One region of the Bacillus sp. JZ39 genome, then DNA from elsewhere that is predicted to be linked to it. Evidence: riboswitches for the same ligand, from Rfam matches in the RefSeq annotation. Region 1 holds a riboswitch; each other region holds the start of a gene.

Region 1 (10,447 bases):
AAGCAATACCAATTCCTAAAAAAACGTCCATGTGTATGCCTCCATTATGTCGATGTTATGTTATACGGGCTTGGCATACTAGGGGTTTCATTATTTTTTCAAACCTTTTCAATCTGCACGCGTCCTGAAAAAAAGGTGGCGCCGCCGCCCATATCGGACAATCGGTCTGGGGTTAGCGCGTTTACAAGCTGTTTTTTTCCTTGTTCATCCGCCCATAATCCTTGGCTGACAACGACACCTGGCAGCACTTGTTCTCCAACTGCAGCGGTCAGCTGGCATTCTCCCCGGCTGTTCCAAATTCGTACAGGTGCCCCATCAACGATTCCGTGTTCTTCAGCATCTTTTGTGTTGATAAAGAGCTTTGGCGTCTTTTCAAGCTTGATGTGTTTTTCATTATTGGAAAATGTTGAGTTTAAGAAATTATGGTTTGGCCCCGGAACATACATAAACGGATGTTCATTATCGGTTACAAGAGGTGTATATGTCGGTAAAGCAGGGAAGCCGTCTTGTTTCATTTGTTCTGAATATAATTCTATTTTTCCGCTTGGCGTTGGAAGTTCGCCCGGAAACAGTCGCTTTTCGCGTTTCGCTTTCATAAATGAATGCTTAGCAAGTGCATCGTAATCAATCTCTGCCAAATGTGGATTATCTGGATGGTCAAGCGCCTGGCGGATTAATTCTTCATCTGAATCTTTAAGCTCCTGGTCTGTGAATCCCATGGCTTCAGCCAGTAATCGGAAAACCTCAGTGTTAGACTTGCTTTCCCCATATCTCTCAATCACCGGCTGCTGAAGCTGAATGTAATGGTGCCAGTAGGAGGTGTAAAAATCAGTATTTTCAAAAGCGGATGTTGCAGGCAGTACAATGTCCGCATATGCAGCCGTTTCCGTTAAAAACAAATCATGAACCACAGTAAACAAGTCTTCCCGCAGCAAGCCCTGTCTGACTTTGTTTGCTTCGGGCGCGACGACGGCAGGGTTCGTTCCGTAAATAAATAGAGAGCGAATCGGCGGGTCTGTTTCCAAAAGCACCCTGCCAAGCTGATTCATATTAAACGACCTCGGGGTGCGCCCTTTCAATAAGTCGGGCCGCTGCAAGGCATTTGTGTTATATTCTAAAATTCCGCTGTTATGCTTAATTGCGCCGCCCCCTGTGTGCAGCCATTGGCCGGTGATCGCCGGAAGACAGGCAATCGTCCTTACAATCATCCCGCCGTTATCGTGATGCTGGGGTCCGTTTCCGATTCTGATAAAAGAAGGGGAGGTTTCCCCGTACATTTTTGCCAGTCGGTAAATATCTTCGGTACTGACACCGGTGATCGTCGATACCTTTTCAGGATCATATTGTTTCACGTGTTCACAGAGCTCTTCATAGCCAACCGTGTACTCGGACAGAAATGCTTCATCATGAAGGTTTTCTTTAAATAAAATGTGCATGATGCCAAGAGCAAGTGCACTGTCGGTTCCCGGTTTTATTGGGATAAACCAATCTGCAAGACGTCCTGTTTGATTTTTATGCACATCGATCACGACAATTTTGGCACCTTGTTTTCGCGCTTTTTGGGCGATCGTAATTTGGTGCATGTTTGTGCTGACCGCATTTATTCCCCAAAAAATAAATAGTTTTGTATGAATGGTTTCCTCAGGGTCGATTCCCGCGCTTATGCCCATTGTATATTTATAGCCTTCAGATCCCGCTTTGCTGCAAATCGTCCGTTCAAGCTGGCTTGACCCCATGCGGTAAAAAAAGCGGCGGTCCATTCCTTCAGCTGTCAATTTCCCCATATTTCCGTAAAAGCTGTAAGGAAGTATGCTTTCAGCTCCCTCTGCATCAATCAGCTGTTTCCAGCGGGAGGTGATCGTATCGATTGCCTCTTCCCAAGAAATCGGTTCAAATATCGCTTGGCCTTTCGCACCTGTTCGTTTGAGCGGTGTAGTCAGCCGCTTTTCATCATAGATGCGCTCCGTCATATTCCGGACTTTGTTGCATATGTTTCCGGCTGTGACAGGATGATCAGGGTCTCCTTGCATTTTTACGATTTTCCCGTCTTTTTTATGTATTAACAATCCGCACTGATCCGGGCAGTCCAGCGAGCAAACGGATTTGAAAATGCCGTTTTGTTGTGTGGCAAAAGATTTCATGGCCCAGTTCCTCTCTCTAGTTAGATATTTTGTAAGAATTATAACATTTCGGATGATAACGTCAATTCTGAAAAAAGAGATTGACATCAATCTGAGACTTCTTTATGATAAACGTATTCTTCATTCTGAAAATTACATACTCAACATTTTCTATCCAGAGAGGTGGAGGGACTGGCCCTATGAAACCTCGGCAACATTATTGTGCCAATTCCAGCAAGCGTCAGCTTGAAAGATAGGAAAGCAAGGTTTATACCGGCGTCTGCCTGTAACAGAGCGCGCCTATATATGAATCTCTTTCCATCTGCGGAAAGAGATTTTTTTTATGAAAAAATACGATGAAAAGGATGTTTTGCACCATGACGGTTTTGGTTACAGCACCGTACAACGAAGAAGGACGAAAAGAGCTAGAAAACTTGTTTGACTCAGTTGCTTATCAATCTTGGAAGGAACAAGGCCGGGCATATCGGGAGGATGAACTCATTCAGCTGCTAAAAGCAACAAATGCGACAGGCTTGATTACTGAACTTGATCAGGTAACAGACAGCGTATTTGCTTCTGTTCCCGAACTTTCATTTGTCGGTGTTTGCAGGGGAATGCCCTCCAATGTGGATGTGGCAGCTGCCTCAAAAAGAGGCATACCTGTTTTTTATACACCAGGGCGGAATGCACAAGCCGTTGCTGAAATGTTTATTGGAAATGTGATTTCCTTTCTGCGCCATACCAGCGCCTCGAATCAATGGCTGAAGGATGGAAAGTGGAACAGTGATTACCTGCAGGCTTATGTCAAATTTAAAGGAAATGAATTAACAGGAAAAACGGTTGGCATGATTGGGTTCGGGGCGGTTGGCCAAAGGATTGCAAAACTGCTGACTGCGTTTGACTGTAAAATAAATTATTACGATCCATTCATTCAAGACGATCATCCGCTGTATGAAAAAGTATCTCTTAAAACGGTGTTTTCAGACAGTGATATCGTTTCTGTCCATCTGCCTCGTACTGAGGAAACACTTGGATTTATTGATCGGAAGTATTTTGATCTGATGAAACAGAGTGCGATTTTCGTCAATACTTCAAGAGCAGTTGTTGTAAACCGTGAAGATCTTTTATCTGTATTAAAAGAACACAAAATCAGAGGTGCGATATTAGACGTTTTTTATCATGAACCTCCAGAGGAATCAGATTATGAATTGATTTCATTGCCTAATGTTCTGGCAACACCGCATCTCGCTGGAGCAACATTTGAAGTGGAGGATCATCACGTGACGATACTGAATAAAGCCCTCAAAAAGTGGAAGGGTGAAAAAACTCTTAATATTCCGACAATGTATAACAAGGACGAACTGAAAACAGGGGTATAAGAAAGGAGGCTAACAGAATGAAAAAACAAAAAGGCTATCTCGTTTTTGATATTGGCACAGGCAATGCGAGGGTAGCGGTCGTGAGTGTAACTGGCAGTGTTCTAACAGTTGAACGGGAGGACATCGTGTATTCCACAGAGACGCTTTACCCGGACAGCCGTTATTTTTCTCCTCAGGTGCTGTGGAAGCAGGTGATGAATTTGGCAAAACGTGTGCTATCCCGTTCGTGTGATATTGACATCATTGGTTTGACATCGACGAGTCAAAGACAGGGGATTGTTCTGATCGATCAAAACGGCGATTCTTTTCTTGGGCTGCCGAACATCGATAACCGCGGTCGAGAGTGGGAGGCGAGCATTCCCGATCGGGAAGAGATATACAGCCGCACAGGCCGCCTGCCAACCGCACTTTTTTCCGCGCTCAAGCTTTATGGATTAAAACAGCGCCAGCCCTCTTTATGGGAAAAGACTGCAAGCTTTACTAGCATCAGTGATTGGGTGACGTACCAACTGAGCGGAATATTAACATATGAACCATCACAGGCAACAGAAACCCTGCTGTTTGATGTGAAGCAAAACACTTGGTCAGAAGAGATGTGCGACATATTCGGCTTTTCTCCATCTATCCTTCCGCCTCTTGTAAGAGCGGGAACAGCAATTGGAACGATAGCAAATGAATATGCATCCGAATTAGGCCTTTCAATAAATGCTAAGGTTATAGCAGGGGGCGGGGATACACAGCTAGCTGTCAAAAGCACCGGAGCTGGACTTGAGGACATTGTCATTGTATCAGGGACAACAACGCCAATAACCAAAATTACTGCGGATCATGGCGACACAAAACATAAAGCCTGGCTGAACTGTCATACGGATCAAGGGCATTGGCTTGTGGAAACGAATCCGGGAATTACCGGCTTGAATTATCAAAAATTAAAACAGATTTTTTATCCGAATGAAACGTACGAAGTAATGGAGGAGGAGATTTCTGCACTTGCAAAAGAAGACCATGCATGTGTAGCGGCTCTCGGCTCTTATTTATCGGCTGAAAAGAATGCGTTAACGAGAGGCGGTTTTCTTTTTGATGCCCCGCTGTCAGCACATTTAAAGAGGGCACATTTTGTACGTGCAGCGCTAGAAGAGATCGCATTTTCAATTAAATGGAACTTTGACATTTTAACAGAGGTTACTCCGTTTGAACGTGACTATGTTTGGGTGTGCGGAGGGGGATTCCAAAGCAAAGCGCTCACTCAATATATCGCGGATCTTCTTCAAAAAAAGGTCTATGTCCAAGAGGGATATCATCAGGCATCTGTTGTTGGAGCTGCAGTCATTTGCAATGAAACCTTTCAATTAACGGAGGAGATGTCAGCAAATGTCCGGGTGATCGAACCGAAGGACTGTCAGACAGAATTGGCTTTATATGAGAAATGGAAGCAAACACAGCGCTTTTTTTCAGGTTCAGAAAGCAAAGTATTGATTTAAGGCGGCATTTTTGCTGTTTTGAGGAATCATTTAATTTTCAACTTTAATAAGGTAATACGGTAATGAATATAAGCATCTAAGGAGGAGACAGATATGTTGGATAAAATAGGAATACCGAAGCGGCTTGCCTGGGGATTTTTAGGGGTTGTTTTGTTTATGATGGGAGATGGCCTTGAACAAGGCTGGCTCAGTCCTTTTTTGATCGAAAACGGGCTCACCGTTCAGCAGTCCGCTTCCATTTTTAGTATATACGGAATTGCGCTTGCCATAGCTTCCTGGTTTTCGGGTGTATGTCTCGAAGCATTTGGCGCAAAACGAACGATGTTTATGGGGCTGTTGTTTTATGTGATCGGTACAGCTGCTTTTATCGTATTTGGATTTGAACAGCTGAACCTGCCAGTGATGTATGTGACTTACTTCGTAAAAGGGTTAGGTTACCCGCTTTTTGCTTACTCTTTCTTGACATGGGTCATTTACAGAACACCGCAAAGCAAACTGAGCACTGCTGTCGGCTGGTTTTGGATTGCATATTGCCTCGGCATGTTTGTGTTCGGCGCTTGGTACTCAAGCTACGCGATCAAAGCGTTCGGTTATTTGAATACGCTTTGGAGCTCTATTTTCTGGGTATGTCTCGGTGCATTTTTTGCATTGTTTATCAATAAAGACCGTTTTGAAAAGAAGAAAAGAAAAAGATCAGAAACAGCCGAGGAGCTTTTAAAAGGGGTTACGATTCTATTTACAAATCCGCGCGTGCTTACAGGCGGAATCATCAGAATCATCAACAGCATTGGTACATATGGTTTTCCAGTCTTTTTGCCGATGCACATGGCCCAGCATGGAATTTCAACCAATGTGTGGCTGCAAATTTGGGGAACGATTTTCCTGGGGAACATTGTGTTTAACCTTATCTTTGGTATTGTCGGCGATAAATTCGGCTGGAAAAATACTGTTATTTGGTTCGGCGGAGTCGGCTGCGGCATTTTCACCCTCTTATTATACTACGCACCTGTTTTCTCCGGCGGAAGCTTAGCGGTTGTCAGCGTGATCGGCTTTATTTGGGGCGGTTTGCTGGCAGGCTATGTGCCTATTGGTGCAATTGTGCCGACGGTGGCAGGAAATGATAAAGGGGCAGCCATGTCTGTATTGAATTTGGCTGCAGGTTTATCAGCGTTTGTCGGCCCCGCACTCGCTTGGCTGTTCATCGGTCTCGTCGGCGCGCAAGGTGTCGTCTGGATCTTTGCGGCCCTTTACCTTGCAAGTGCGGTCTTGACGAAATGTATTCATATACCTGAAGAAAAAGCAGTTAAGGAGGAAACATCTCCTCAATATGCATCTTAATTAGAAAGCGCCCTGTTTGAGGGGCGCTTTTTTATCTTTTTAAAGGAAAAGGGATGTGCGCACAGACCAAGAGAATGCCGTCATTCTCTTGGTTTTACAATAGAATACACATTTGTATCATATGGAGTACCATTTTGATACATGTACTGTCTTAAAACACCTTCTTTTTGAAACCCCATTTTTAGGAGCAGACGATTTGATGCATCATTAGCAGTAAATACAACTGCGCCAATACGCGACAGTCCAAGGGCAGAAAATCCGTAAGATACGACCTTTGAAATGACTTCTGATGCAAAACCGTTTCGCCAATGCTCCGGGATGATTTCATAACCGATTTCCGCGCGCCTATGCTTTTGGGCCAGAGCGTGAAAGCCTATTGTTCCGATCAGTTCTTTAGTGTCCCGTCTTTCAATTCCCCACCGTATACCGCGTTTTTCTTGATAGAGGGCAGCAAACGTTTGAATCATTGAAATGGCCTGTTCTATAGATTCCATGTTTTCAAGCCCATAATAGCGTGTCACCTCATCGTTTGAGAAACAAGCAAAAATGGCTTCCGCGTCCTGATCTGTGATTTGCCTAAGTATAAGCCGATCCGTTTCTAATATAGGAAACATTCAACCACTCCCCACGTTTGTGTTTTTGTTTATCATATCCCTTTTATTTCCTCTTTTCTATAGCGAAATCAACCAATGCAGCAAAGGAACGAATTTGTGTTTCTAGTTGCTCTTTGTTTTTGCTGAATTGTTTCAAACGATGGCCGTTCGCGCCTGATGGATGGGGAAAGCCGTTAAGGCAAATCAAATTCTGGAGGCTGTGTTGTCTGATCAATGTTTCACATACTGTTTCGGCCGCTTTTCCTAACGGAATGAGAAGAGCTGGTCCCGTCACATGGTTAAGCTCCGCAGGGAAGTGCCCAAAAGCATAGGTGCTTAGGATAGGAGAATGAGTGATAGCCGGTTTGTATCCGGTATAGTTTTTTTGCTGGATAAAGACAGGATATTTAATAACGGAAGTTGTATGGAGCATATACCGTAATTCTCCAAAAAGCTTTGCGGCGCTTTGAATGCCGAAAGCTTGCGGCAGCCCGCATAAATCCAGCATGGTGATAAGGTTATGTCTCATCGACCCGGAGAAACCCGCTGCTATTTTTGTATCTACCGCCATTTGCTCAAGAGTGCGGCCTTGCCGCAGACTTTCGACTGCTGTTTCGTACGCTGTTTTCATCTGGGAAAAACCCGGCGTGATCCCGGCAATCACAATCGTAGCAGTCCGATTGATATATTCATTATGAGGTGAATAGTAGATGTCAAGTTCATTTTCTTTATGGAGATGAAATGGAGAAATAAGTAAATCCGACTTTGTAAGTGAAGAGGGAAGAGAATGTAGTTTTTCTGCGAACTCCTTTAAGCAACTGTGGTTTACAATCATGCGAAAGCCTCCTCAAAAAATGATATCCCATTGTCCATTCTGATCGAAACAACGGGATATCATTCATCATGACCTGCTATTTAAATGACCAGCCTGCCACACCTCTTTAACAGCTTTAGGAACTTCTTTTACTTCAGCTGCGGTCTGCTGAAACGCGGATTTTTTCATTTGGACATCCTGCTGAATCTTCTTTTGTTTTTGCGTCAGCAGCTCTGTTTCTGTTTTTAATCCTTCGATTTGTTTTTGCATAGCCTGCGTAACAGAGGAAAGCTCCTTTAGTGCAGGGTCCATTTTTTTCTTGTTTTGAATCACGGTAACTCCTAAGAAGATAATAGAAACTGCTAATACTGCAAGACTGATATAAACAATAATCATATGTTCACTCCTTTTCTTATGTCATTACCCTGTATCCGTTTTTTTAATCAGAAGAAATGATATTTACACAGTTCGTTTGATTTGCGTATTGGATGTATTGTACTTATAATGTGATATCGTACATATGTAAACAAAGAAAGGGTGCTTCAATTGCAAAATTTACAACATAAAACTGCACTAATCACAGGCGGAGGCAGAGGAATTGGCCGCGCTACTGCTTTGGCGCTTGCCAAAGAAGGCGTGAATATCGGGTTAATTGGCCGGACTTCCGCTAATGTAGAAAAAGTGGCTGAAGAAGTCAAAGCGCTTGGTGTAAAAGCTGCATTTGCTGCTGCAGATGTAAAAGATGCCGATCAGGTTAACCAAGCTGTAGCTCAAGTGAAGGAACAGCTCGGTGATATCGATATTCTCATTAATAATGCCGGCATCAGCAAATTTGGCGGTTTCTTAGATCTGTCAGCCGATGAGTGGGAAAATATTATTCAAGTCAACCTAATGGGTGTGTACCATGTCACGCGCGCGGTGCTTCCGGAAATGATCGAACGCAAAGCCGGAGACATCATTAATATTTCGTCTACAGCGGGTCAAAGAGGAGCTGCTGTAACAAGTGCTTACAGCGCTTCTAAATTTGCCGTTCTCGGGTTAACAGAGTCTCTTATGCAAGAAGTGAGAAAACATAATATCAGAGTCAGCGCGTTAACGCCGAGCACTGTCGCTAGTGATATGTCTATCGAATTGAACTTAACAGACGGTAATCCTGAAAAAGTTATGCAGCCTGAGGATCTTGCTGAGTACATGGTGGCACAATTGAAATTAGATCCTCGTATTTTCATCAAAACAGCGGGATTATGGTCAACAAATCCTTAAAAATGAAAACCTGTCTTTCGACAGGTTTTTTTATTTGTTTATTTGAGTGAAATCCGTACCGGTAAAATGAGATATGTAAACCCTGGCAATCGTTTAAATTGAAGATAGCAGTAAATGCAGGCTATAATAGAACTAAGAAAACTATGTACCAAATGTTCAGTTGAAATTTATTTTTTCCGCTACACCTATAATCAGTAAACATGAAATGACTGGACTATCAGTCTTTAATATAAAGAAGGAAAACAATAAAAGAAAATTGAATATTTAGTACATAGTGTTGTCAGTGACAGAAGAAGGAGTGCATATGATGAAAGAAGAAAAAAGGAGTTCAACAGGCTTTTTAGTGAAACAGCGCGCATTTTTGAAGCTTTATATGATAACGATGACAGAGCAAGAGAGACTCTATGGGTTAAAGCTGCTTGAAGTACTTCGGTCTGAATTTAAAGAGATTGGTTTTAAACCAAATCATACAGAAGTATACCGGTCTTTGCATGAGCTTCTTGATGACGGGATACTAAAACAAATTAAAGTAAAAAAAGAAGGGGCTAAGCTCCAGGAAGTCGTCCTCTATCAATTTAAAGATTACGAAGCCGCCAAGCTATATAAAAAACAGCTGAAGGTAGAGCTGGATCGCTGTAAAAAACTGATTGAAAAAGCCCTCTCAGATAATTTTTAATAGAAACAAACACCCGGCGCAGCAGTGTGAACCGGGTGTTTTCTGCTTTTCATTATACATATTTGTCGAAAAGAAACAATACAAATCAATGATGACCTTCAAACTTGACATCATTTCCTCACGTGGTAACATTTTAAACGTGTGAAAATGCGAACAAAAAAGCGAACAAAGGAGATGTTACCGATCTTTGATCAAAAGAAAGTAGCCTTTATAGGAGCAGGATCTATGGCGGAAGGAATGATATCAGGTATCGTTCGTGCCAACAAAATCCCGAAACAAAACATCTGCGTTACAAACCGCAGCAATACAGAGCGATTAACTGAACTTGAACTTCAATATGGCATTAAAGGCGCCTTGCCGAACCAACTATGTATTGAAGACATGGATGTGCTCATTTTGGCAATGAAGCCAAAAGACGCCGAAAACGCTCTGTCATCACTAAAATCACGTATTCAACCCCATCAATTAATATTGTCGGTCCTTGCCGGCATAACTACCTCTTTTATTGAACAATCATTGCTTAATGAACAGCCGGTTGTCAGAGTGATGCCTAACACTTCCAGTATGATTGGCGCTTCTGCAACAGCTATTGCCCTTGGCAAATATGTGTCGGAAGACCTGAAGAAGCTGGCCGAAGCATTGCTCGGATGCATGGGCGAAGTCTATACAATCCAAGAAAATCAAATGGATATATTCACCGGAATTGCAGGCAGCGGACCCGCGTATTTTTATTATTTAATGGAATTCATTGAAAAGACAGGCGAGGAAGCGGGCCTCGATAAA
Region 2 (10,447 bases), 1.2 Mb from region 1:
GCTGCTGCAAATAATGAATCAATCCCTTCATATATTTGCTTTTTATTGTACCAGTGCTGCGTTGGATGCCGCAAAAACGATTTGGCGTGAAATAGCGGCAGATGAGACGAAAGCATCCTTTCAGAACAAATGAGAATGGTTTTTCGGAATATTCCTTCTCTTAATGCGTGGTGTTTCCGAATTCCTCAATGCACTGTTGAACAACTGTCACGCCTTGGCTGAAAGCTGCGCCGCCTCCAAATGCCGCTGCCACACTGACGGCTTCGAGAATGTTTTCTTCTGTCGCTCCCTGATCGAGACAGCCTTTTGTATGATAGATCATGCAATATTCGTCCTGAGCATTGATGGCAATTCCGAGGGCGATCAGCTGTTTTTCTCTTTCAGTCAGAGAATTCCCGGCAAAGCACTGTTCAGTAAATTCGTTAAATTTCCTTCCCATCAGCGGCATCTTTTGTTCAAATGTACCTAAACCATGTTTATATTGTTTTAACGCGTCCTGCATGCTTCCTCTGTCTTGATTCAAAGAAAATCCCTCCATCTGTTTAACATTCCTTTTTATTATGAACAGCTTTTAGGAAAATACGCGAAAAAAACCCCGGATTTCTCATCCGGGGTTTCAGCCTTATTCAGATACAGGAAGCACAGCTCCGTCGTATTTTTTCTCGATGAAGTCTTTGATCTTTTTAGAGTGAAGAACTTCCATCAGCGCTTTGATTTTTGCAGAATCTTCTTCGCCTTTTCTTACTGCGATGATGTTAGCGTATGGGTTGTTTTTCGTTGATTCTACTTCAATTGCATCTTTTTTAGGATTTAATTTATTTTGGATCGCATAGTTTACATTGATGAAGGCCGCGTCTCCTTCTTTGTTTTCATATGCTTTTGCCGTTAATTCAGGCGCCACTTTTTTGAATTCAAGGTTTTTCGGGTTTTTCTTAATGTCTTTCAGTGTTGCGTCAATTGTTTCTACCTTAGAATCAAGAGTGATTAATCCAGCGTTTTCAAGCATTGCAAGCATACGTCCTTGTTCAGCAACGTTGTTTGTCAGAATGATTGTCGCACCGTCTGGAAGGTCTTTCAGTGATTTGTATGTTTTAGAGTATATACCGAATGGCTCTAAGTGAACAGCGCCGGCATTCACAAGTTTGTAATCTGTGTTTTCTTTCATTTCTTGCTCAAGGTAAGGAATGTGCTGGAAGTAGTTCGCGTCCACTTCTTTATCAGCTAAAGCTTTATTGTACATTTTGTAATCACTAAGCACTTTCACTTTCAGCGTATAGCCTTTTTCTTTCAGCAATGGTTCAGCTTCTTTTAAAATTTCCGCATGCGGTGTTTTTGTTGCCGCAACGACAATTTCTTTCTTGCCGGATTCAGCGCCGTTATTCGAACCGCAGGCAGCCATGACTCCTGCAAATACAAGCAGTAATGCACCCAAAAATAGCTTTTTCAATGTAAATCCTCCCTTATCGTTTGTCTATAATATTTGTTATTAGATCACCGATGATTTGAATAATAAACACGATGATTAAAATAAACACAGTAGCAACGAAGGTAACATCAGCGTTATTAGACTGATATCCTTCTACGTACGCAAGGTTTCCAAGGCCTCCTGAACCAATGGCTCCGGCAATTGCCGTTGAGCCGATCAAAGCGATGGCAGTAACCGTAATGCCAGAAATAAGAGCAGGCATTGATTCCGGAATCAGCACTTTGAAAATAATCGTAGACGTTTTCGCGCCCATTGATTTAGCGGCTTCAATCACACCTTTATCCACCTCACGCAGCGCGATTTCAACAAGGCGCGCGTAAAATGGTGCCGAGCCGATTACCAGCGCCGGCAATGCGGCGTTTGGCCCTAAGATCGTGCCGACTAAAAATTTCGTAAAACCTAATAGTAAAATAATTAAAATAAGGAACGGAATCGATCTGAATATGTTAACAACGGCCGCAATCACAGAGTTGACCGCTTTATTCTGCCAGAGGCTTCCTTTGCTCGTCAGAAAGAGCAGCAAGCCGAGGATGACCCCGATGACAAAAGCAAACAGTAAAGAAATCAGCGTCATATAAAGTGTTTCATATGTCGCGTTCCATAATTCAGTTAAATCAACGTTCGGGAAGTATTTTTCAAACATTCGTGATCACCTCTGCTTTCACCTGTTTGTCATTAATGAATCGGATCACGTTTTGCACTTCTTCCTCGTCCCCGTCAATGTGGATGAACAGTGAACCGTAAGCCCCATCCTTCGTCTGCGAAATTTTCCCTTGCAGAATATTGACGCTGACATTGAAGTTTCTGATCATCTCTGTAATCAGAGGCTGTTCAGCTGACTCACCGACAAATGTGAGCTGAACCATTTTTCCTGATGCTGTATCATCAAGAAGGTGCTGAAGCGTCTCTTTCGTTTCTTCCGGCTCTGTCACCTGCTGAACAAATCGTTTTGTCATTTGTTCCTTTGGATTTTTGAAGACATCGAGAACCTCGCCTTCTTCGACCACCTTGCCGTTTTCCATGACGGCGACTCTGTTGCAGATTTTGCGGATGACATGCATTTCGTGCGTAATCAGCACAATCGTCAAACCGAGTCTTTCATTAATATCGGACAATAGATCCAGAATTGAATCTGTCGTTTGCGGATCTAATGCTGATGTCGCTTCGTCACAAAGAAGAACCTTCGGATTGTTTGCAAGCGCTCTGGCAATTCCCACACGCTGCTTCTGACCGCCGCTCAGCTGGGACGGATATGATTTTTCTTTTCCTTCTAAACCTACCAGTTTAATCAGTTCATTGGCGCGCTTGATCCGCTCGCTCTTTTTCACTCCGGCAATTTCCAAAGGAAACATGATATTATCTCTGACAGTCCGCGACCAAAGCAAATTGAAATGCTGGAAAATCATACTGATCTCATGGCGTGCTTTTCTTAAACCGCGTCCATTTACTTCATTAATCTTGGTTCCCGCCACTTCCACGGTTCCTGAGGTTGGTTTCTCAAGGCCGTTCAGCAGACGGATTAAGGAACTCTTACCAGCTCCGCTATATCCTATAATTCCAAAAATCTCACCTTTTTTAATGGAAAGCGAGACATTTTGGACAGCATTGACATCTCCATGTTTCGACTTGTAAATTTTTGAAACATCCTGAAGATTGATCAAAACAATCACCTGCCTTAACACTATTCTAAGAAATCTTCCGGTTTTTTCTGCAAAAGAAAAGCCTTTCTGCACACTTGAGCAGAAAGGCTTATATAAAATGCCTTTCTCTCATCTTTCAAAGCTGAACGCTTCGTGTGAATTGGCACCATTTCAACAGTGTTGATGGTTGCCGGGCTTCATAGGGCACTTCCCTCCACCTCTCTTGATAAGAGAAATATATAGTCTTTTTCGTCCGGAAATTCTTAATGTAGAATAGCACGGCGAATGATTAAATGTCAATAAAATAAATGATGTCAACTTTTACTATTATAATAATTTATTATTTTTTAATTTTTTAAAATCCTCTGAAAAAATCCATTTGTCAGCCAGAGAATGGCTTCCAGTTTTAACAGGGCCCTGAATGACCCCTTTACTTTGAGGCTTCCGCTCTGAATGAGGTGCTGCAGGGAAATGTCTCCGTGCAATAAATCAATAATTTCCGTTTGGTTTCCGTAAAAGGTCAGGTTGGACGTTTGGGGCGGAGAAACTTTTTTCATTTCTCCCTGTTCGTTTATTGAGACGGTTAAGGCTTCTGCTTCTCCTTGGAAGGTAATGAGCAATGTTGAGGCATTCAAAAGGGGTTTTAAAAACAGATGCTGATACTCATCCTCTAAAACTTCCGCTTTCTCCATATGTACAACCTCCTATTTGTTGGTCATACATACACATTTCTCTCTTTGTCGCAAGAACCCCTTTATAAAACGAACGACAATTTCATTGGATATGCTGAGAAATATGTCATAAATGGGATGCGGAAGATGATTTTTGTTTGATCAGCTCATATAAATAAGAAACGGAATGAAATGCATATCCTCTTTCTACCAACTTTCCGCCTTTAAACAGCAGAAAACAAGGGACGCTTTCAATTTGATACGCTTTTGCGAATGTCGGAGAGTAATTGACATTGTTTTGATAGAAGGCGACATCCGGCAGCATTTCTTTCACCACTGTCAGCATTTTGCTTGCAAGCTGGCAGGTGCCGCAAAACGGAGTATATAAATATAGAAGGTACACATCATCTTCAATGTGATCAAGTTCGTGTTCTTGGAGTTCTTTCATGCTATACACCTCGGGACTTTCTTTCAAGAAAAATAGTATGGACATTCAGATTCGCACGCAGCAATACAGAGGCGACATGGTGCCTGGGCGCAGCCGCTACTTCCTTATAGGCTCTGTCGATATGGAGATGGCAGGCTTCATTAAATTCACGCTTCAGCTGTTTTCTCAATTTCTCACCTGATTCATCAGCATCAACTAATATATAGACGTCTTTATCATAAAGCTCGTCAGCCAATTCCTCGAGCCTCAGCTGGCTGATTGTTCCGTTTGTGCAGATAATGCGCACCGGTTCATTCAGGACGCTTTCGATTTTCTCTTTATCTGATTTCCCCTCGACAATCATAACCTTTTCCAGCTCATCCATCTTCATCTTGTTCACCTGCCGCGTCAAATTTGAAACGTTCAGATTGTAAAAGAAGGCAGTGAAATTCACCGCCAACATTAACACCAGCCGTTTTCGTAGTCACAATCTACATATTTTGCGTCGTCTCCAGAGACCACATCGGCTGTCTTATAAAATTTCTCATTTTCAAAGGAATAACCGGACTTAAGCTCATATTCATTCATGCTTGTCATTTGGCCGATCATCTCGTTATCATGATATAACGAGAGCCGGCCATTTTGAAAGCGGCCTGTCACGTCATTGGTGACATCGAGCTTTTGTTTGTCGAAAGCCATATTGGACACCTCCCATAACGTTAGCGTGTCCAATTGCTTTTACGGCTATCCTGTTTTAGTCTTCTTGTGTCATCTCTTCGTATTGCTCTGCTGTCATCAGTTTTTCAATTTCAGAAGCGTCGGATGGCTCAACGACGATCATCCATGCTTTTTCGTACGGAGATTCGTTGACGAATTCCGGACTGTCATCAAGATCTTCGTTTACTTCCACAACCGTTCCGTTAATCGGTGCATAAAGCTCAGATACCGTTTTAACGGATTCAACACTGCCGAATGGCTCGTCCGCTTTGATTTCAGCGCCCACTTCAGGAAGTTCGACAAACACGATGTCGCCTAGTTCGGACTGGGCAAAATGCGTAATTCCGATTCTGGCTTTTTCTCCTTCAACTTTTACCCACTCGTGTTCTCCTGAGTAACGCAAATCTTTTGGTATGCTCAATTGAATCCCTCCATTTTTTACAGCACTACAATAAGAAGATACCACACTTTTCAAAAAAAATTTACATTAAGCCCAGTTTTCTTCAAATTGGTCTTCTTTAAATCCGACAGTCACTTTTTCGCCGTCTGTTGTAAGCGGGCGTTTGATCAGCATACCATCTGAAGCCAGCAGCTCGAGCTGTTCGTCCTCTGACATGTGATACAGCTTTTCCTTGAGATTGAGTTCGCGGTATTTCATGCCGCTCGTGTTGAAAAACTTCTTGAGATCCAGCCCGCTTTTTTCATAAAGCGCTTTTAATTCTTCTTTGCTTGGCGGCTGCTCAGCAATATGTATTTCGTTTATTTCTTTTCCATGCTCTTCAAGCCACTTCTTTGCTTTGCGGCACGTTCCGCATTTAGGGTACCAGTAAAAAGTTAACGACATCTTCTTCCCCCTCAATAAAATAATCGAGGTTATTTTAACACAGTTTGTTTTAAAAACCTAAAACAGTGCTTCTTAAAAAAGAGCTCCGCGCATGCGGAGCTCTTGGCCAATCAGACAGTATATTTCTCAGCCTCAAAAATGCCTGCCGCCGCCTCGCGTTTTTTCTGAATCACGTTTTTAGGCGTTACGCGTGTCAGCTTGCGCAGAGCGGAAAGCATCATGCGGAGTGAATCTCCTTCTTCCATTGCGATAAGGGATTCCTTCGCATGCGCTTCAATTTCGTTTAAGGCCTCTTGAACGAAAATTTCTGTGTAGAGCACCTTTTGCGCTGCTTTTTCAGCGCCTTGTGCGGCAATGGCCTTTTCCGTTCTGAGCACGGCTGATTCCATTGCGTATACATTGCTGACGATATCCGCTACGTTCACGAGAATTTCTTGCTCACGATCGATCGCTTTTCCGTATTTTTGCGCGGCTAGGCCGGCAGCAAACAACGCAATTTTTTTGGCTTGCTTGACGATATATTTCTCCTGCTCTAAGACGCCGCTTCCAGGCTCTTCAGGCATAAGCAGCATGAGTTCTTCCTGCAGTGACTGTGCTTTTTCAAATAGAGGCAGTTCGCCTTTAAGCGCTTTTTTCAGGAAGGTGCTTGGCACGATTAACCGGTTGATTTCGTTTGTGCCTTCAAAAATCCGATTGATCCTTGAATCCCTATAGGCCCTTTCTACTTCGTACTCCTGCATAAAGCCGTAGCCTCCATGAATCTGCACGCCTTCATCAACGATATAATCAAGCGTTTCAGAGCCGAATACCTTATTCAGAGAGCATTCGATGGCGTATTCCGCAATCGATTTGGCGATTTGCCGGCCGTCCTTGAGATCTTCGGCCGTGAACTGGCTCATATTGTCTTCAAACAGCCCGACGGTTCTGTATACAGAGCTTTCCATCGCATACAGCCTTGAGGCCATTGTCCCGATTTTTTCCTGTGTTAATGAAAAACCAGCAATCGGCGTTTTAAATTGGCGGCGCTGATTTGCGTATGCCGAAGACAGCTCGATGACGCGTTTAGATGCGCCGATTGTGCCAACCGCCAGTTTGTAACGGCCGATGTTTAAAATATTAAAGGCGATGACATGCCCTTTGCCGATTTCTCCGAGCAGGTTTTCCTTTGGCACTTCAGCTTGATCCAGAATGAGAGTTCTTGTCGATGATCCCTTGATTCCCATTTTCTTTTCTTCCGGTCCCGTGGAGACACCCGGGAACTCTTTTTCTACAATAAAGGCTGAAAACTTGTCGCCGTCTACCTTAGCATAAACCACAAATACATCGGCAAAAGCAGAGTTGGTAATCCACTGTTTTTCCCCTGTTAATACATAATGGGTTCCTGCTTCATTCAGCACAGCTGTTGTTTTTGCTCCAAGTGCATCAGACCCAGAGCCAGGCTCAGTCAGAGCATAAGCGGCGATCTTTTCGCCTGAAGCGAGTCCAGGCAAATATTTTTTCTTTTGTTCTTCTGACCCGAAAAAGACGATCGGCAAGGAACCGATACCGACATGCGCGCCATAAGAAAGAGAAAAGCTTCCCGCACGCGAAAATTTCTCAGTGATGAGTGCCGAGCTGATTTTATCTAGGCCGAGTCCTCCGTATTCTTCCGGCACATCGGCGCCAAGCAGCCCTAGTTCGCCCGCTTTCTTCAACAGTCTGACAGAATGCTCGAATTGATGGTTTTCGATATCATCTATATGAGGAAGAACATCTTGCTCGATGTAATCCTCTGTTGTTTTCGCAATCATTTTATGCTCGTCAGTGAAATCCTCCGGTGTATACATTTGATCGTATGTGACATCCTCGATTAAAAATCCGCCGCCTTTTTGTACTTCAGCCGCTTTTTTTGCCATTTGTTTTTCCCCCTTTAGCATAATTCAAATACACCGGCCGCTCCCATCCCGCCGCCGATACACATGGTCACGACTCCAAATTGCTCGTTTCTCCGTTTCATTTCATGGATGAGTGAGAGTGTAAGCTTTGTGCCCGTACAGCCAAGCGGGTGTCCAAGCGCGATTGCGCCCCCGTTGACATTCACTTTTTCTTCATCAATTCCCAATTCCCTGATTACTTGAATGGCCTGTGAGGCAAAAGCTTCATTCAGTTCAAACAAGCCGATGTCCTGTAGCTGAAGTCCGGCAAGCTTCAAAGCGCGCGGAATTGCTTCCACCGGTCCGATTCCCATCACTTCCGGCGGCACGCCGCCTACGGCAAAGGAGCGGAATTTCACAAGCGGCGCCAGGCCAAGAGCATCGGCTTTTTCCCGGTCCATCAGCATGACAGCCGCCGCTCCGTCACTTATCTGCGAGGAATTGCCCGCAGTCACCGTCCCGTCAACGGAAAAGGCCGGGCGCAATGTCGATAAGATGTCTGCAGTCGTTTGCGGGCGAACACCTTCATCCTGAGAAAATACAAATTGTTTTTCCTGAGGCTTATGGTTTTCTCCAATTTCTGTCACCGTCACTTCTACGGGTACAATTTCATCTTTAAATTTTCCTTCTGCAAGGGCTTTAGCGGCGTTTTGGTGGCTGCGAACGGCAAACGCGTCTTGATCCTCACGGGAGACGCCGTATTTTTTCGCGACTTGCTCGGCTGTGTGGCCCATGCTCATATAATATTCCGGTGCCTTTTCTGCCAAAGCAAGGTTCGGACGGGTAACATGCCCCATCATCGGTACTTGCGACATGGATTCCGCTCCGCCGGCGATCGTTGTATCGTAGGCGCCGAGCATAATTTTTTCTGCTGCATATGCAATAGACTGAAGGCCTGAAGAGCAATAACGGTTAACTGTAATCGCCGGAACTGTGTACGGCAGGCCCGCGAGCGCACCGATATTTCTCGCCATATTAAGCCCCTGCTCCGCTTCAGGCGTTGCACAGCCAATAATCAAATCGTCAATATTGCCTTCGTAACCGCCTGCACGTTTCAGTGTCTCTTTTACACAAATCGCTCCCAAATCATCCGGGCGAACGGTGGCCAACGATCCTTTTTTTGCTTTTCCAACCGGTGTTCTTGCACCTGACACAATGACTGCCTCTTTCATAAGCTCCCTCCTAATTCCGTAAAGGTTTACCTTTCACAAGCATATGCTGCATTCTCGCTTGAGATTTTGCCTCTCCTGCCAAACTCAAAAACGCTTCTCTTTCGATCTCCAATAAATACTCTTCATCAACCTCTGTACCAAACGGCACTTTTCCGCCCGCAATGACATAAGCGAGTTTTTTCGCGATCTTGAAATCATGCTCAGATATATAGCCGGACAGCTTCATCTGCTCAGCGCCAAGCAATAGTGCCGCATAACCGGTTTCTCCCGGCACCTTGACCTTTTCTTTTACAGGCGGCCGCCAGCCGGTATCGTATAAAGATGCGGCCAGCTGCTTCGCATCGTATAACAGGTGGTCTTGATTCACGCTGATGTGATCCGTTTCTTTTAAGATGTTCATCTCACGAGCCTCTTGAGCGGAAGCGGACACTTTCGCCATCGCAATCGTTTCAAATGTTTTCATTGCCGCATTCATCGGATCAAGGCCGCGGCGTAGATGATTGATGTACAGCTCTTTGTTACCTCCTCCGCCAGGGATGAGGCCGACACCTGATTCAACAAGGCCCATATAGGCTTCGCTTGCCGCTTGAATGCGCGCCGCAGGCAGGCATGCTTCCGTTCCTCCGCCGAGCGTCATGCCAAATGGCGCGGCGACGACCGGTTTCGCACTGTATTTGATCTTCATCATCGTCTCCTGAAAACGGCGGATCACAAAATCAACTTCCAAAAAGTTGTCATCTTGGACTTCCATTAAGATCATGGCGAGATTCGCGCCGACGCAGAAATTTTTCCCTTGATTGCCGATGACAAGGCCCTTGTAATTCCGCTCTGTTTCCTCTAATCCTTTGTTGATCATTTGAATGATATCGAGGCCGATCGCATTGCTTTTCGAATGAAATTCAAGAAGGGCGACATCATCTCCAAGGTCAATTAAGCTTGCTCCGCTGTTTTTCGCAATCACGCCTTTTGTTTCTTTAAGTGCTTGTAAATGAATTCGTTTTTTGTTTTCTTTCACGGCTCTGTATTCGCCGCGGTCATAATAAAATACCGTTCCGTTCTCTTTGATGTAGAAGGTTTCATTTCCTTTGTCCAGCATCTCTTTTATCCAGCCAGGCATATCTGCTCCAAGCTGCTCGAGCTTTTCCGCTGACTGCCTGAGGCCGATGGCGTCCCACATCTCAAAAGGTCCCAGTTCCCAGCCGAATCCCCACTTCATGGCTTGGTCAATCGCATGAATATCATCGGCAATCTCGCCAAGCAGCTCGGCTGAGTAAAGCAGGGTTTGAGAAGTGATATTCCACAGCAAACGGCCGGCCCTGTCATCCGAATAAATAAGCGCTTTCATTTTGACTTTTGTCCCTTTTGCCTGTTTTGCCGCTTCAAGTGCCGGTGATTTCATTTTTGTCCGCTCGCCGTAAGTAAGCGTCACTGGGTCAAGCTCATAAATCGTTTTTCCTTCTTTTTTATAAAAGCCTTGGCCGGCCTTGCTTCCGATCCACCCTTTTTCCAGCATATCGTTCATGAAGCTTGGAAGGCGAAACACTTCTTTTTCATCGCCATCAGCTTTGTCATACACA
Region 3 (10,447 bases), 840 kb from region 1:
CGCTCCGCAGTCTGCTGCAGGCGAGCCGTTTTCATGCTATTTTTTCTCGTATGTCCATCCATTTTCCTGATACACTTTTCCGTTTTTCATCAAATGGCCCAGCGCGCGTTTAAAGGCGGCTTTGCTCATATTAAAACGTTCTCTGATATCATCAGGCTGGCTTTTGTCACTGTACGGCATGGCACCGTTTCTCGTTCTCATATACGTTAGAATGCACTCAGCATCAACTGACATTGCATCCTGTTTTCTTGGAAGCAGCGACAAGTTGACTGAACCGTCTTCTTTCACTTGAATCACCCGGCCTGTGACTCTTGAACCGAGTCTTGGCTCCTCTTTTCTTTCTGACGGGTGAATAAAACAGCGGATACCGTCATCCGTGATCACGAATGAACCCGATGCGATCAGCCTGTACACCGTACCTGTCAGCTCTTTATTCATCAGATCTTCTGAAGCGTCGGTAAACAGTTCGCTGATGATATCTTCCGGCGCTGGTTTCGCAAACATGCGCCCCCGGTTCGTCACCTTCAGCATACAGTAAAGTTTGTCCCCTTTTTGCGGCCAGACATCTTCGTACGGCGGCAAATGCTCAGTTGCGACTAGTGCGTCCTTCGATAAACCGACATCAACGAAAACGCCCATATCTTCCACTTTATCCACCACTTCAACCCAGCCATATTCATCCGCGCTGATGACCGGAATTTTCATCGTGGCCGCAAGCCTTTCCTGCTGGTCTACGTATATAAAGACTTCTACTTCGTCTCTGTCCTCGATATCCTCAGTCATTTCACTGTTATGTAAGAGAACCGTATCTTCCCCATCGGTTAAAAAGTAACCGAAGTCGGTTTGGTGATCTATACTCAAGGTTAATTGCTGCCCTGGTCTCATGCTATCGTCCTTCCTGTTCCGCTTATTCTCTGCGGATTTTGTTAACATTTTTTCCAATCATCACAAATTGATTCTTTGTTCTATTGGAAGTTTCTCTTTATTCTACTATAATCAACACATAAGTTAAATGTTATGGAGGTTTTCATATGGCAAAAGAAAGCTCATTTGATATTGTATCCAAGGTAGAATTGCCTGAAGTGCAAAACGCAATCCAAATCGCACTGAAGGAAATCAGTACCCGATATGACTTTAAAGGCAGCAAAAGCGACATTTCTTTAGATAAAGAGGAGCTGGTCCTCGTTTCTGATGACGACTTCAAATTAAGCCAGCTGAAAGATGTGCTCGTCAGCAAATTGATTAAACGAAACGTACCGACAAAAAACATTGAGTACGGCAAGGTTGAAAACGCGTCAGGCGGAACGGTACGCCAGCGTGCAAAGCTTGTTCAAGGCATTGACAAGGACAACGCAAAAAAAATCAATACGATCATCAAAAACTCCGGACTGAAAGTAAAGTCTCAGGTGCAGGATGATCAAGTGCGTGTCACCGGAAAAAACAAAGATGACCTGCAGCAGATTATCTCAGCTGTGCGGGGAGCAGACCTGCCAATTGACGTTCAATTTATAAATTTCAGATAAATTTTCTGATTCCTATTGATTATTGTCTTTATTTTCGGTAAATTTGGAGAAAGGGAAAAACGCCAGGTATCTTTTGGCACTTCCTGACACGAAAATTTCATATCCGTTCTTATCAAGAGAAGCAGAGGGACTGGCCCGACGAAGCTTCAGCAACCGGTGTAATGGCGATCAGCCATGACCAAGGTGCTAAATCCAGCAAGCTCGAACAGCTTGGAAGATAAGAAGAGACAAAATCACTGACAAAGTCTTCTTCTTAAGAGGACTTTTTTTATTTCTCTTTTTTCCTTGCTGACGTGAATAAAGGAGGCAGACAATGGGACTTTTAGAAGATTTGCAAAGACAGGTGTTAATCGGTGACGGCGCCATGGGGACACTCCTCTACTCCTATGGCATTGACAGGTGTTTTGAGGAGCTCAATATTTCAAAGCCGGAGGAAATTCAGCGCATACATAAAGCGTATGTTGAAGCGGGAGCCAACATTATTCAAACGAATACGTACGGGGCCAACTATATTAAATTATCCAGACACGGTCTTGAGGATGACATCAAAAAAATGAATCAGGAGGCCGTAAAGATTGCGCGGGCTTCAGCAGGCGATGCATACGTGCTTGGAACGATGGGCGGCATACGGACATTTAATAAAAACGCGTACAGTCTTGACGAAATTAAGCGCAGCTTCCGCGAGCAGTTGTATCTGCTGCTGCATGAAGAGCCGGATGGCTTGCTGTTAGAAACATATTATGATTTGGAAGAAGCCCGTGAAGTGCTGAAAATCGCGCGCAAAGAGACTGATCTTCCGATTATGCTCAATGTCTCCATGCACGAGCAAGGCGTATTGCAGGACGGAACGCCGCTTTCTGACGCATTGCGCTCGATTGCGGATCTCGGAGCTGATATCGTCGGCATTAACTGCCGCCTCGGCCCTTATCACATGATTGAAGCGCTCAGCGAAGTGCCGATTTTTGATGACGTATTCTTATCCGTTTATCCGAACAGCAGTCTCCCTTCGCTTGAAGAGGGACGGCTCGTCTATGAAACAGACGACACGTATTTTCAAAACAGCGCGTCAGAATTCCGTAAGCAAGGCGCGCGGATTATCGGCGGCTGCTGCGGCACAACGCCGAATCACATTAGGGCGATGGCGGAAGCAGTTGGCGGGCTGGCTCCGATTACGGAAAAAGAAGTCAAAACCCGGGCCAAAGAATTCATTTCTGTTCATCACGAGCGAACCGAGCCCGGCCTGGATGAGATCGCAGCGAAAAAACGCTCTATTATCGTAGAGCTGGATCCGCCGAAAAAACTGAGCTTTGACAAATTTCTGTCCGCTGCTGCCGAATTAAAAGAAGCGGGAATCGATGCCCTGACACTCGCTGACAATTCTCTGGCGACCCCGCGGATCAGCAATGTTGCCTGCGGCGCTCTCATCAAGCAACAGCTCGATATGCGTTCCCTTGTCCATATTACGTGCCGTGACCGTAACATTATCGGCTTACAGTCACATTTAATGGGCCTTGATACGTTAGGGCTGAATGACGTGCTTGCGATTACAGGTGACCCTTCTAAAATCGGGGATTTTCCTGGTGCGACGTCTGTATATGATTTAACATCTTTTGATTTAATCAGGCTGATCAAACAATTCAATGAAGGTCTGTCTCTGTCTGGAAAACCGCTCGGCAAGAAAACGAATTTCTCAGTTGCCGCCGCATTTAATCCTAACGTCCGCCATCTGGATAAAGCGGTAAAACGGCTTGAGAAAAAAATAGATTGCGGCGCAGATTATTTTGTTTCTCAGCCTGTCTATTCCGAGCAGCAGCTTGTCGATATCCATAACGAAACAAAACATCTGAAGACGCCGATCTATATCGGCATCATGCCGCTGACAAGCAGCCGGAATGCCGAATTCATCCATAATGAAATTCCCGGCATTAAGCTGTCTGATACGATTCGCGAAAAAATGGCCCATGCCGGTGAAGATAAAGAAAAGCAAAAGGCGGAAGGCCTTGCAATTGCACGCTCCCTGCTGGATACGGCATGCGAGCTGTTTAACGGCATCTACTTGATAACGCCTTTCCTCAGATCTGACTTAACCGCCGAGCTCACTTCCTATATTCAGCAAAAAGATGAGCAGCGCCAAAATATCTTTTTGCATTAATCCCTTAAAAGACTGTCTGATCCAATCGGGCGGTCTTTTTCAACGGGATTCGTGTTACGATATAGAAAAACAGTCATGAGGAGGAACATTATGCTCGAAGTCAAAACCATTTCCGCGGAAGATACATATGAAATCCGGCACCGCATTCTGCGTCCCCATCAATCCATTGAACAATGCAAATATGAAGAGGATCATGCAAAAGGCTCCTTTCATCTCGGCGCGTTTTTTGAAGGAAAGCTGATCAGCATCGCTTCTTTTTCCCCGCAAAATCAGCCATTAATAACAGAATCCCCAGCATATCGGCTGAGAGGCATGGCAACGCTTGAAGGATATCGCGATCAAAAAGGCGGGAGCACGCTGATCAAACACGCGGAAGAGAAACTGGCAAAGAACGGCGTTCAGGCAGTCTGGTGCAATGCCAGAAGCCATGTGAAAGGCTACTATTCAAAGCTTGGGTGGGAAGTACTCGGCGAACCGTTTGAGATTCCCGGCATAGGCACTCATATTGTCATGTACAAAACACTAGGAACAAGCAGGTGATCTTATGGATTTAGTGGATGAGCTGATTGAGCTTCATGAAGAACATGTTTCCGGCTTATTACGGCTTTGCAGGCAAGCCGGGTGGCCGGATTACGGCGAACAAGAGCTGGCACTGCTTGTCCAGCAAGGACGCTTTTTCGGCTATCAAAATGTCAGCGGTGATATTATTTCCTGCATCGGCTTGTTTTTGTTTGGCCGGCTTGCTTCTATCGGCCTCGTGATCGTGGACAAAGAATATCAACGGCTCGGTCTCGGCCGGCGTATGGTAAACGCCTGTATCCCCCAAGCGGGTGAAAACACCGCCATCAGGCTTTGCGCCACAAAAGAAGGTTTGCCGCTTTATGAAAAAGCAGGTTTTCATACGGCAGGTTCAGTGCGAAAGTACAGCTGTCACAGTTTTCAACCTTATACAAAAAAGCTTGATGCTGAACTGACATCCTTTAGAGAACAAGACTTTCACGACTTAACCGCGGCGGATCTGGAAGCCTTTGGCGGAGATCGATCAAATCTTTTGCAGCAGCTTATTTCTGCTTCATGCGAATGTATCATCGCCAGAAATCATGACGGACAGCTAATTGGCTACGGACTTTCTGTACAGACACCGGCCAATTTGAAATTCGGCCCTATCATCGCTCCATCATCAGATGTTGCAGCACAAATAATTAACAGGCTGGCGGCCGGCAAACAAGGGCCGATGCGAATCGATATACCGAGTGAACACACGTCTCTGCATGACAGCCTGATAGAAATGGGATTTCGTAAAGATGATGAACCTCCGCTTTTGTTTTATCAGAAAAAAGCGCCTATTCAAAATGGACACTTATATGCTTTGATTTCACAGGCTCTCGGTTAACCCTCTTTTTTCCCGAACAGGTATCTTCTGTTCGGTTTTTTGCTGTCTGATCGCTGAATAAACGAAGCCATCAGGGACATTCTAAGCAGAAGAAAAGGAGTGTGCTCTGAGATGGAATCATCAAAACAAAATAACGGAATGACGGTTGTAGCAATCGGTTCAATCCCTTTAATATTAACCCTAGGAAACTCGATGCTTATTCCGATTTTGCCAAAAATGAAATCTGAACTTCATTTATCACAATTTCAAGTCAGTCTCGTGATCACAGTATTTTCCTTGATTGCAGCTTTTGCGATTCCGATTGTCGGTTATCTCGCAGACCGATTCTCAAGGAAAGTCATCATTATTCCCTGCTTAATTTTGTATGGTGCCGGCGGTTTGTTAGCCGGGTTTGCGGCAGGTTTTTTTGACAATGCCTACCCTTGGGTCATGGCAGGACGAGCGTTACAGGGAATCGGGGCAGCCGGAACCGGCCCAATTGCCATGGCACTGACGGGAGATCTGTTTAAAGGCGCCCAGGAGAGCAAGGTGCTCGGCCTTGTTGAAGCTTCAAACGGCATGGGGAAAGTGCTATCGCCGATCATTGGCTCGCTGATCGCCCTGCTTGTCTGGTATGGCGCGTTTTTTGCCTTTCCTGTGTTTTGTATCATTTCGATCGTACTGACTTGGATTTTTATTAAAGAAAAGAAAAAGGAAAAAGAACCGCCACCAATCGGAAAATATGCAAAAGGGCTGTTAAGTGTCTTTAAACATGAAGGCAGATGGCTGTTTACCGCTTATTTAGCAGGTGCGACCTGTTTGTTTACTTTATTCGGCATCCTGTTTTATCTCTCAGATGTTCTTGAAAAAACATACGACACCGACGGCGTGAAGAAAGGCTTGATTTTAGCGATCCCGCTTTTGGTTATGTGTGTGACGTCCTATACAACAGGAAGCAAAATCGGGCAAAAGCAATCGTTAATGAAAAAGCTGATCGTACTTGGATTGGCGTTCATGACCGTATCCTACGCGGCACTGTCATTCATTGAAAATCTTGTCCTTTTTATCAGTGTTCTTGTACTGAGCAGTATAGGCTCAGGTCTTGTCCTTCCTTGTGTGAACAGTTTTATTACCGGGGCTGTCGGCAAAGAAAGACGGGGATTTGTCACCTCGCTGTACGGCTCTGTACGTTTCTTAGGGGTAGCGATCGGTCCTCCGATTTTCGGCCGCCTGATGCAATGGTCCAGACCCGGCATGTTTTTAAGCATCGCGGGATTGACTCTCGTTGTCGGGATTCTTGTGATGATGCTCATCCATGTGAAGCAAAACAATGAAGAAACAAAAGCAAAAGAAGACCCTAAAATGGCTGGCAATCGGCTCCAGCCCGCTGAGGAAAGGTAGCACCCAGTTTGAAAATTGTACGGATTGAAACCTTTCCGCTATTTCACCGATTAGAAAAGCCATACGGAGATGCCAATGGGTTTAAACGATATCGGACTTGTTATCTCATCAGGATTATCACCGAAAGCGGGATAGACGGCTGGGGAGAATGCGTTGATTGGCTCCCTGCTCTCCATGTCGGTTTTACGAAGCGGATCATCCCATTTCTATTAGGAAAACAGGCCGGCAGCCGCCTGTCATTAGTGCGCACGATTCAAAAATGGCACCAGCGGGCGGCCTCCGCTGTAAGCATGGCGCTGACAGAGATTGCAGCCAAAGCTGCGGATTGTTCGGTTTGCGAATTATGGGGCGGACGATACAGAGAGGAGATTCCTGTGTACGCGTCTTTTCAATCGTACTCAGACTCCCCGCAATGGATCAGCCGCTCAGTCTCCAATGTTGAAGCCCAGTTGAAAAAAGGGTTTGAGCAAATCAAAGTCAAAATTGGCGGGACTTCATTCAAGGAGGATGTCCGGCACATCAATGCGCTGCAGCATACAGCAGGCAGCTCCATTACGATGATTCTGGACGCAAACCAAAGCTACGATGCCGCTGCGGCTTTTAAATGGGAGCGTTATTTCTCCGAATGGACGAACATTGGCTGGCTTGAGGAGCCTTTGCCCTTTGATCAGCCGCAGGATTACGCTATGCTTCGAAGCCGTTTGTCTGTTCCTGTTGCCGGCGGAGAAAACATGAAAGGCCCGGCGCAATATGTGCCTCTCCTTTCACAGCGCTGTTTGGATATCATTCAGCCCGATGTCATGCATGTCAACGGAATTGATGAGTTTCGGGACTGCCTCCAGCTCGCGCGTTATTTCGGCGTCAGAGCATCCGCCCATGCATATGACGGATCGCTCTCACGGCTCTATGCTTTATTTGCACAAGCCTGTCTGCCCCCATGGTCTAAAATGAAGAACGATCACATTGAACCGATCGAGTGGGACGTCATGGAGAATCCTTTTACCGATCTCGTCAGCCTGCAGCCTTCAAAAGGAATGGTCCACATCCCGAAAGGAAAAGGCATTGGAACAGAGATCAATATGGAGATCGTCAATCGCTACAAGTGGGATGGCTCAGCATATTAAGCTGGGCCATTTCTTTATTTTGAGACATAAATAATGGACAGCCTCATAAAATGAAAACAGCGGACAAGTCTTTTCATAAAGGAGCAAATGACTTAATGGCTGAACTGCTGATGAAAGCAAAACTTACGTTTATGATTGTCGTAGGCGGCGTACTACAGGGACTCGGCATGTCCTTGTTTTTATTTCCGCATGATATTCCAACAGGCGGTGCAGCAGGTATTGCGGTGCTATTGCATTATCTGTTTCAAATCCCCCACGGATTTTCAGTGTGGGCTGTGAATGTATCAATGCTTTTTACCGCTTTAAAATGGCTGGAGATGAGAACATTCACCGGCACCCTCGCTTCTATCACCGTCACCTCTGTCTCGGTATTGATCTTTGATGCGGTTTTTCCGGATATCACATCTAATCTGTGGCTTGATCTGGCAAGCGGCGCAGTGTTATTGGGACTCGGCATCGGACTTTTATACAAATATAAAATTTCAAACGGAGGGTTCGGAGCACTTGCTCTGATGATTTCTATCTACCGCGGCGGGAATCCCGGAACGATCCTGCTCATCATGAATTGCATCATTTTTATGGTCACCGCGTCTATTATTGACTGGGGCATCGTCATTCAAGCCCTCATATGCCAAGTGATATCGACAAGAGTCATCGACTTCATCTACAACATCCGTCTGACCTCACTTCCCTATCTCACGCCTATGTACCGCCATAAAAAATAATAGGCAGAGGCTCTCTTCACGACGAGAGCCCCGCAGCCGCTATTTTACAGAAAAAAGGTATCGGATCTTAGCCCTAAACGCAGCGTTTCCAACGCGATGGCATCATGAAATGGAATATTGGCCAGATTCACATTCGGCCCGATTTTTTGAATAAACCCTTGCTGAAGCGTTTTGTTAGGCGCTTCAAAAATCAGCCTGTTGATATCAATATCCGAGGAAATGATGTCGTCAACAATTTGAAATCTGACATCGCCGCTGCTGGAACAGATCCCTCCCGTTCCGCTTTCTCTGGCTTCTGTAATCACTTTTTCTGCGCCCGCTTCCATATCCTCAACGATATATTCAAGCCATTCCTCAGAGCTTTGCCGGCTTGCTAATTCCGCATCCTTGCTGCCCACCTCACTGAGCACAAGAAATTCATCAGAAAAATCGGCAATGAAAGCCGCTTTCTCTTTATTTGTCATCGGGAGCGTACCGTTTGAAATCTCAATATATTCACAGCCGAAATAGGTGCAATACCGATGAAATTCATTCACTTTTTTCTGGCTTACGTACTTTTCGAACAGTGTGCCGCCAAAGAAAAATGTAATGTCATGTTCTTTCAGTGTGCTGATTTTTTCTTCAAGATCTTTCGTAAGTAATGATGTGCCCCAGCCGAATTTCACAAAATCAATATAGTCGGACGCTCCGGCTATGACATCTTTAAAAAATTGCAAGGGATAGCCGTTATCAATTAAAATGGACTGCCCGGTTTCTCTCGGCTTATTTGTTCTCACTGGCAATTCTAGTGAAAAATCATTCATATTATGACCCTCTCTATCGTTGGAACTTCTCCACCTTGTTTCACTTTCATCACAAAATCGCCCGTCAGTTCTTTTGTACAGTAAACGATGTCTTCCGAATCAAACAATGGCTGGCGGCTGTCAAAAAACTTCTCCGCAACAGAAGAGCGTTTTATTCTTTGAATCGCCTCCTCAGCCGTTACCGCATTTGTCCCTTCAATGATGCCTTTGATATACTCCGCACACGCCATATCGTCATCACCTGATGGGTGGGAAGCCACAATGTTCACGACACAATCGTTTGCGGCGAGCTTTTTCACATGCTCTGCCGTTGTTTTGGCATTGGAAAATCCAGTTACGAACAGATGCTTTGCGTTCAGCGCCCCCAATGCTGCTGTGACGCCGTTTGTTGTTTTCTGGATTAGGCGCTTATCCGCCATATCCTGCCCAGCCATGCGTTTTGGAGAATTATCTAAATCAAATCCGCTGATACCGACCCCCTTTTCCTCTCCCGTCAAAACATAATCCGGATAGGTGTCTTTCAGCGCAAAGGCTTCATCAGCTGTCCGGACCAACAAAATCTCTTTCGCCCCGCCGATAAACGCATAATGGGCGACCGTAAAAGCTCTGATGACATCAATGACGATGTTAATGTCCGCCGGGGCAAGCGAATGATGATGCCCCTGATAAATGGCAATCGGCATACTACCTCTCCTTGGACATAAAACCATTTTGCTAAAAAGCATATTCAGCCGGGCTCTTAATGGTTCCGCACCTCATTTTAGGCGGGCGCGGCACGTAAAAACCCTGAACCTTTATGCAAAAAATGAATAGTCTGCCTATAACTCGATCAATAGATAAAAAAAGCAGATGCAAACGGGGGGAAAACGTTGAACGAAACCATCACATATGACACATGGAACGACATGCTGTCCAAACAGATAACGGATCAATTGATCGATGAGCTCGATGTGTTGAAGTGGGCTTACCGAACGTACGGAGAAAAGATTGTGTACGCATGCAGCTTTGGCGCAGAAGGAATGGTGCTTCTAGACTTAATATCAAAAGTCAACAAAAACGCACACATCATCTTTTTGGATACCGGGCTTCATTTTCAGGAAACATATGAGCTGATCGAGACCGTCAAAGAGCGATATCCGGGATTTGCAATCCAGATGCTCGAACCCGAGCTGAGCTTAACAGAACAGGAGACGAAGTACGGCGGAGAGCTGTGGAAGCATAACCCGAACCTCTGCTGCCAATTGCGGAAAATTGAACCGCTCAATAAGCACCTGTCCGGCATGACAGCTTGGATTTCAGGACTGCGCCGGGAGCAGTCGCCAACGAGAAAGCATATTCAATACGTAA

The links. A riboswitch is a leader RNA that binds a small molecule or an ion and turns the genes downstream of it on or off. The one in region 1 is predicted to bind S-adenosylmethionine.
Region 2: another riboswitch for S-adenosylmethionine. It lies ahead of metN (methionine ABC transporter ATP-binding protein MetN); the one in region 1 lies ahead of M1D65_RS09930 (2-hydroxyacid dehydrogenase).
Region 3: another riboswitch for S-adenosylmethionine. It lies ahead of M1D65_RS05935 (bifunctional homocysteine S-methyltransferase/methylenetetrahydrofolate reductase); the one in region 1 lies ahead of M1D65_RS09930 (2-hydroxyacid dehydrogenase).

The regions. Positions count from the first base shown of each region.
Region 1 is NZ_CP096389.1:1,986,456-1,996,902, reverse strand. It holds gene M1D65_RS09940 (hypothetical protein) at 1-31, opposite strand, end outside; gene M1D65_RS09935 (molybdopterin oxidoreductase family protein) at 99-2,141, opposite strand; SAM riboswitch class I at 2,289-2,380, shown strand; gene M1D65_RS09930 (2-hydroxyacid dehydrogenase) at 2,477-3,499, shown strand; gene M1D65_RS09925 (FGGY-family carbohydrate kinase) at 3,517-4,980, shown strand; gene M1D65_RS09920 (MFS transporter) at 5,074-6,318, shown strand; gene M1D65_RS09915 (GNAT family N-acetyltransferase) at 6,399-6,932, opposite strand; gene M1D65_RS09910 (hypothetical protein) at 6,976-7,746, opposite strand; gene M1D65_RS09905 (DUF948 domain-containing protein) at 7,813-8,121, opposite strand; gene M1D65_RS09900 (3-ketoacyl-ACP reductase) at 8,272-8,988, shown strand; gene rtp (replication termination protein) at 9,296-9,664, shown strand; gene proC (pyrroline-5-carboxylate reductase) at 9,812-10,447, shown strand, end outside.
Region 2 is NZ_CP096389.1:3,146,247-3,156,693, forward strand. It holds gene M1D65_RS16185 (carboxymuconolactone decarboxylase family protein) at 161-538, opposite strand; gene metQ (methionine ABC transporter substrate-binding lipoprotein MetQ) at 623-1,447, opposite strand; gene metP (methionine ABC transporter permease MetP) at 1,461-2,129, opposite strand; gene metN (methionine ABC transporter ATP-binding protein MetN) at 2,122-3,147, opposite strand; SAM riboswitch class I at 3,253-3,359, opposite strand; gene M1D65_RS16205 (SCP2 sterol-binding domain-containing protein) at 3,474-3,818, opposite strand; gene M1D65_RS16210 (thioredoxin family protein) at 3,925-4,245, opposite strand; gene M1D65_RS16215 (toprim domain-containing protein) at 4,247-4,609, opposite strand; gene M1D65_RS16220 (YusG family protein) at 4,687-4,923, opposite strand; gene gcvH (glycine cleavage system protein GcvH) at 4,979-5,362, opposite strand; gene M1D65_RS16230 (arsenate reductase family protein) at 5,429-5,785, opposite strand; gene fadE (acyl-CoA dehydrogenase FadE) at 5,896-7,680, opposite strand; gene M1D65_RS16240 (acetyl-CoA C-acetyltransferase) at 7,695-8,870, opposite strand; gene M1D65_RS16245 (3-hydroxyacyl-CoA dehydrogenase NAD-binding domain-containing protein) at 8,881-10,447, opposite strand, start outside.
Region 3 is NZ_CP096389.1:1,142,428-1,152,874, reverse strand. It holds gene M1D65_RS05945 (CvfB family protein) at 37-933, opposite strand; gene M1D65_RS05940 (YajQ family cyclic di-GMP-binding protein) at 1,032-1,523, shown strand; SAM riboswitch class I at 1,630-1,747, shown strand; gene M1D65_RS05935 (bifunctional homocysteine S-methyltransferase/methylenetetrahydrofolate reductase) at 1,837-3,675, shown strand; gene M1D65_RS05930 (GNAT family N-acetyltransferase) at 3,766-4,215, shown strand; gene M1D65_RS05925 (GNAT family N-acetyltransferase) at 4,220-5,068, shown strand; gene M1D65_RS05920 (MFS transporter) at 5,180-6,448, shown strand; gene M1D65_RS05915 (mandelate racemase/muconate lactonizing enzyme family protein) at 6,457-7,572, shown strand; gene M1D65_RS05910 (YitT family protein) at 7,668-8,297, shown strand; gene M1D65_RS05905 (phosphosulfolactate synthase) at 8,342-9,100, opposite strand; gene M1D65_RS05900 (2-phosphosulfolactate phosphatase) at 9,097-9,783, opposite strand; gene M1D65_RS05895 (phosphoadenylyl-sulfate reductase) at 9,970-10,447, shown strand, end outside.